2 regions of the Pseudoalteromonas sp. ASV78 genome follow, and region 2 is predicted to be linked to the other one. Evidence: riboswitches for the same ligand, from Rfam matches in the RefSeq annotation. Region 2 holds a riboswitch; the other holds the start of a gene.
The links. Region 2 has a riboswitch for lysine ahead of dapA (4-hydroxy-tetrahydrodipicolinate synthase). Riboswitches for the same ligand answer to the same signal wherever they lie in the genome.

Region 1 (3,413 bases), 2.0 Mb from region 2:
ATTTGACGAGCCAAGCAGTAAGTTACTCATCCATATCACCGGCAGCGAAACGGTGTTTAGCAGTTGCTTATCGCATTCAAACGGCTTTGTCGGTGCGGCGCTGAATGTAACGCGCAGTGAGTTTGGTTTTGATATTGAAAAAATAAACCTGAAGCGTCCATTTACAAAGCTCGCTAAGCATTTTTATCATCAAGATGAAGTTAATTTAATTACGCAAAACCAACAGCAAAGCGCTGCACGTTTTTTTAGAATTTGGACCTTAAAAGAAGCACTGGCTAAAGCTACCAGTAAACCAATTGCCAAGTTACTGAGTCCCAATGTATTTACCGAGCTTACACGAGCAAATTTAGCGGCAGTGAGTTGTCAATATAATGAGTTTGATATCACTGTAGTGAGTGACAAGAGCACTGACTGGCAGTGCTCTGTGGTGAATTCTATTTCGCAGTTACGCGGCGTGTTGAACTTCTAATAAACGGCTGTGGATCGCTTGCACAACAAAGTCTGACTCGCTCTGCTCCACTAAAAAGCACAGGTTATGTTTACTCGCACCGTGGCAAATTAGCCGAATATTAAAATCACTTAACACCTGCATTAAATTAACTTGCTGCTGACGCAACTGAATTTCTGAACCAATCAGCGCCACTAAGGTTAAATTATTTTCAACCGATACATGACAAAACTCAGCTAACTTGTCTAAACACTCTTGATCAAGCTCAGGACGCGAGGCATTCGGGGCATTATCTAACGTAATAGCAACACTTATCTCAGAGGTAGTCACTAAATCAACCGAGATATTAAACTCACTTAAAATTGCAAACACCCGAGCTAAAAAACCACTCGCTAACAGCATTTCAGGGCTTTTTAGGGTTAACAAAATTTGGTTTTTACGCTGTGTTACCGCGCGAATACCTGGTACTTGTGATTTTTCACGTTCGATCCAGGTGCCACCACGCTCAGGCTCACGGCTTGAACCTACAAATACACTAATGTGGCTGCGGCTCGCGGGTAAAATAGTGGCAGGATGTAAGACTTTAGCACCAAAGGTCGCCATTTCTGCCGCTTCATCAAAACTTAACCGGGCAATAGGTGTGGCCTTTACGCACAAACGCGGATCGGTGCTAAAAATTCCCACTACGTCAGTCCAAATATGCACGCTTTTAGCGTTTATGGCTTCGGCAAGTAATGCCGCACTGTAATCTGAACCACCACGACCAAGTGTGGTAGTTTGACCATGCGCGTCACTGCCAATAAAACCTTGGGTAACTACCACATGTTCTTTTAAAAGCGGTATTAAATGCTCTTTTGCCGCCGCGGCTGTTGCTGCAACATCTGGCGTTGCTTTAGAAAACTGGCTATCGGTTTTAAGTACTTGGCGCACATCAAAACGCACCGCATTTAAGCCATTTAAACGCAGCACTTGAGTAAATAAATACGACGATAAACGCTCACCAAAGCTCAATAACTCATCATGTTGTTGTTTTGATTTTAGTGGCTCACTGGCAAGTAACTTAAAAGCTTTAATGGTTTCATCAAAGCCATGAGCTAAATCAGCATCCAATGACAGCTCGTTTAAAATGGCGTCTTGAATGGCAATAACGCCCGCAATGTTCTCACTGCGTTCATCACTTGAGATATCTTTTTTACACAAGGTAACTAGGTGGTTGGTTACACCGGCACTGGCACTCACAGCCACTACTCGTACATTGTTATCGGCTACAATAATTTCACTGCAACGGCTCATCGCTTCAAAGTTAGCCACACTGGTGCCACCGAACTTTGCGACTACGTAGTCTGATTTTTGATTTTTCGCTGACTGTTGCACGTTATTAGCAGCTAATTGGGTATTCATGTCGTCTCCTTTTGTGGCATTCACACCACGATAAAACAAGAAGAACTTGGCAAGGGGGGGCTCGATAAGAAAAAGTCCACTGCCAGAAGCTCTCCACCTAATTGGTGACAGTTTTGAGGATTCAGCCCCATAAACCGAAAAACCACTGTGACGTGCAGTTGTTTTTCTCGGCGAATATTTCCCTCCTTAATGGTCGTAGGCAGTCGTCGCCTCACATTAAGTACCTAAATACCGCACCTCTTCTGAATGTTAGATTAATTGCATTCTATAATTACCAATTAAAATAACAAAGCCCACATAAAGTGGGCTTTGAAAGTTATCGTTTAGACGTCTAGCTGTCAAGTTGTTTTAAATAATAAAAGTTATTAAATAAAGCTACCTGCTAAATATGATCCAATATAACCGATTGTATACGCTATCAATAAATACACCGACATACGTAAGTAACTCATAAAGGTCAGCGCTTTTACTTTACTCATGGCAATAATACCGGCAGCCGAGCCGATGATTAGCATAGAGCCACCCACGCCAGTTGCATAGGTGAACGATAGCCATTGCTGCGGGCTCATCACGATTTCTGCTTTAAGCAATGCAGCCGTCAGCGGTACGTTATCAACCGCAGCTGACAAAATACCCATTAAGTAGTTAGCATATTGCGCTGGCATTAATTCATAAAGGTGAGTGAACTTGTTCAGCATGCCGACTTCTTTCAATGCACCTACAAGTAATAATACGCCAACAAAGAACAGCAAGGTGTCGTATTCTATTTCGCGAATATAATCGATGATTTTTTTATTCACGTCTTTTTTACGCATTAAAAATTGCGCCACTAAAAACATCAGCGATAAACCAAATAAGAAGGTTAACAACGGCGGCACATGATAAAGTACGCTGAGTGTCAGCGTCGCGATAATGGTTGATAAGAAAATGACTGCAATTGTAATATCAGTTTTTTCAATACGGCGCTCTTCTTGTTTAGTAAACTCAACAGCACCATTTAACCCAAACGACAACATAATCGCCAGCAGTGCCACACTTGCCAGTGCAGGCACAACTAACAATAACAAGTTAGCAATACTGACTTTTCCATCAAGGAAAATCATTAATGTCGTCACATCACCGGTGATCAAAGACACACCACCTGAGTTAACGCTAAAAATAATTAATGTGGCGTATTTAATTAGCTTCTTAGGATCCAGTTTTAACGACATCACCACCGCAAGCGAAATCAATGTGGCTGTGATATTGTCTGAAATTGACGAAAATAAGAAGGAGAATCCACCAATCAAAAACATCAATTTGCGTTCGCTTATTGCACTGGGCATGACTCTGTGCACAATATTTTGGATAAAACCTTTGGAGTTTAAATAGGCAACAAAGGTCATTGCAGCCATTAAAAACAACCAGAGTGTGGCAATCTCTAAAATATTGTGATCAAGTTGATGTTGTATATTTTCGGGGCTTTGCCCGTTGAGCGGCGAGATAAATAAGATAATCCAGCATAAAGTACCAAAGAAAAGCGTGGTTTTGGCCTTGTTTACATGGATAATATCCTCTATAACGA
Region 2 (3,413 bases):
CCCTGCGTTATCTAAGCTTTGAATCACTTTAGACAGCGGATTGGCTTTTACGGCATACCACAGTTTTACTTCAGTTTGCGCTACTAAGCGCGCTAAATGTGCGTTTAGCGTATCAAGGTCGTAAACAAAAAATGGTGTAGCAAGTTTAGTTGATAGCTCAGCAATGGCATTTTTAACCGGCGTGCTCAAAAAGCTCATTAACGTAAAACCTCTTCAAGTAGCAATGATGCATCACTTTGTTCGTCACGGTATTTTACGATCAGTGCACATGACATACTTAAACCTTGTTCGCGAGCCCATGGATTAGATGCCGGACGCGAACCTGGAATAACAATCGCATATTCTGGAATAGGTTCGCCTTTATCTAGTTGACGCTCATTAATGCAGTCATACACAGGAATGGTTGCTGATAAGCGTACGCCTGGTGCAAGTACTGCGCCTTTTTTAACGACTACGCCTTCAACAATCACACAGCCTGCACCGATGAATGCATCGTCTTCTATTACTACAGGGCTTGCACCAATTGGTTCAAGTACACCGCCTAGTTGCACCGCAGCACTTAAATGCACGTTTTTACCTACTTGCGCACATGAACCAACCAATGCATGGCTATCAACCATAGTGCCTTCGTCAATGAATGCGCCAATGTTTACATACGCTGGTGGCATGATAATCGTACCTTTAGCAACGTGTGCACCACGGCGCACACTTGAGCCACCTGGTACCATGCGCACGCCAGCATCGGCTGCAAAGCCTTGTGGCGCTAAGTTGTGCTTATCAACAAAGCCACCAGGGAATTCAGTATTTGTGCCGTTTTTAAACGCTTCTAAAATACCTTGTTTTACCGCAATGTTAGCGTGCCATTGGCCGTTTTCGTCTTGTGTTGCTGCGCGCACTGCGCCCGATTCTAAATTATTTAATAGTTCTAACCAGCTCATTATAAAAACCTGTGTTTAATGCCAAGATAAAATGGTGTTATTTGCGTTGTTAATGCAATCAGTTTGCGTTAACTCAAGATGCGTCAAAGGTGGACGTAAGTACGGGGTGTTAATGCGCCCTTGTAAATGCATCAATACTTTGACGGGGATAGGGTTTGCCACGGCAAACAAGCTTTGAATCGCTTGTGACCAGTCGGCAAATAAATTGGGGTGTTGGCCACTGAGGCTGCGTTTTACAAATTCATGGGTTTGCACAGGCCATGCATTAGCAGCCACAGACACTAACCCTTTCGCACCTGCTTGGGCAAAATAAGGCATTAGGGCGTCATCGCCACTAAAAATAGCAAGCTCAGGTGCAGCATTTCTAAATCCTTCAAACTTGGCGATATCGCCACTGGCTTCTTTTAGAGCCCATAAGTTTTTATGATCTTTTAAATTACTAATGACCGCAGGAGGGATCGCGACGGCACTGCGCCCTGGTACGTTATAAAGCATACAAGGATGTTTACTGGCATTGAGCAGGTTTTCAAACCAATGGGTTTGGCCAACTACGCCAGGTTTAGCGTATAAAGGTGAGCCGAGTAAATAACCATGAATAGGTAATTGATTACAGTATTCAACCCAAGCTACTTGCTGTTTTAGATTCATGCCACCGACTGCAACCAGCAATGGTACGGTTGGCGCTAATTGGCACACGTGTTCAACAATTGCTTGTTGCTCTTTTAATGTCAGGGCTAGACCTTCGCCGGTGCTACCAAGTAGTAAGATGCCATTGTTGGCTGCTTGTTGCTGCGCAACTAATTGGTCAAGCACGTCATAGTCGACTTCGCCAGCGTCAGTAAAAGGCGTGACAAGCGCAGTCCACAATGGGTAGTCGTTTAAATCAAAATTGTTTTTCATCTGCAACGAACTTATTAGGGTGTTCGATGAGTATGTAGGGCTACCATGAAGTGCGCCGCATCGTCGTCATTCGAACTAATATAATTCGAAGAGCGAGTGGGCTTAATACAATAGGGCGCTATGGCCTTATTATGCTAAGACCAGAAGCTCTCCACCAAATATTTTAACAGCCAAACTGTTATTGGTGACAGTCGCTGGGATTCAACCCAGTCGCCCGAAATAACCCTCCACAAAAAGTGTTACTTCTCGGCGTTAATTCCCCTCACGTATGCTCACTGGAGTGTTGTGCTCCTCACATACGTTACCTGAATAACGCACCTCTTCTAGCCCACAGGGTTAGTTTTAAAAAAGTAAAACTAACCCTTAAATAGGGGTAATAGCAGTGATTAAAGCATTTTAGCCGTCTAGGTGTCAAGACTAAGTATGTGAGTTTGTGTTGATCTTTGTCGGCAAAAGGTTACGTATTAATAGCTTTTTTCGTACACTAGTGCGCATAGTGGTAAAAGGGTATTAAGTAATGGAAAAATTTCAGGATATTTATCAACGTGCGGCGCAGCGTAAAGGTGGCGCCGCCATGCTTGAGCAATTGCTGCAAGCGCCTCTTACGGCTGAACAGCTTAAACGTTTATCTGATGATGCATGGCTTGAAGAGTTTACCCGGAAGATTTTTCAAAGTGGTTTTTATTGGTCGGTGATCAACAATAAATGGACTGGTTTTCGTGAGGTATTTTGGGACTTTAGCGTTGATAAATTACTCATGATGCCACCAGATATGCTTGAGCAAAAAGCCAGTGATGAGCGAATCGTGCGTAATTTTAAAAAAGTACAGACCATTCCACATAACGCTTATATGATCCACGAGGTTGCCGCTGAACATGGTAGCTTTAGTCAGTTTATTGCCAATTGGCCAACAGACGACATAATTGGTTTGTGGGCATATTTAAAAAAACACGGTGCGCGTTTAGGTGGTAACACAGGGCCTTATACATTGCGCGCACTCGGTAAAGACACATTTTTACTATCGCGCGACGTTGAAAGCTATTTGCGTGCCCATAAAATAATTGATGGTGGCTTACAAACGAAAAAGTCATTGACTGCGGCACAAGCATTTTTTAACGAGTTACAACAGCAAAGCGGCTTAAGCTTACAAGAGCTAAGTTTAATCCTCGCTTACAGTGTAGGTGATAACCGCGTCGGTATACAAACAACTCAAGCTTAAGGAATACCATGAAACTAGTTGCTCGCTATACCCAGGTTGCTGATGATTTTGCAGTGCCGGATTCCCCCAGTGCTGTTGCAGCACCTACCTTATTATTGTGGAACGATGTATTAGCTCAGCAGCTTAATATTGACGTTGCCAGCGCCGAACGTGCAGATGTTTTTGCAGGCAACCTCAATAACAGTGACGTAAAGCCTGTAGCGCTGGGTTATTCAGGGCATCAGTTTGGTCATTTTTCACCGCGCTTAGGTGATGGTCGTGCTCACTTACTTGGGGCAGTTGCCGATCAGCAGCAACAGCTGTGGGACATTCAGCTTAAAGGTGCAGGTGCTACGCCATTTTCACGTGGTGGCGAT

Region 1: it holds a riboswitch for lysine, as region 2 does, so the genes downstream of both, lysC (lysine-sensitive aspartokinase 3) here and dapA (4-hydroxy-tetrahydrodipicolinate synthase) in region 2, are expected to answer to the same signal.

The regions. Positions count from the first base shown of each region.
Region 1 covers NZ_JBLOPA010000001.1:1,302,621-1,306,033, forward strand. The annotation lists gene ACMVDV_RS05820 (4'-phosphopantetheinyl transferase family protein) at 1-469, shown strand, start outside; gene lysC (lysine-sensitive aspartokinase 3) at 446-1,849, opposite strand; lysine riboswitch at 1,928-2,099, opposite strand; gene nhaD (sodium:proton antiporter NhaD) at 2,215-3,413, opposite strand, start outside.
Region 2 covers NZ_JBLOPA010000001.1:3,337,598-3,341,010, forward strand. The annotation lists gene ACMVDV_RS15175 (PLP-dependent decarboxylase) at 1-198, opposite strand, end outside; gene ACMVDV_RS15180 (2,3,4,5-tetrahydropyridine-2,6-dicarboxylate N-succinyltransferase) at 198-938, opposite strand; gene dapA (4-hydroxy-tetrahydrodipicolinate synthase) at 954-1,838, opposite strand; lysine riboswitch at 1,975-2,169, opposite strand; gene ACMVDV_RS15190 (DNA-3-methyladenine glycosylase I) at 2,356-3,057, shown strand; gene ACMVDV_RS15195 (protein adenylyltransferase SelO) at 3,066-3,413, shown strand, end outside.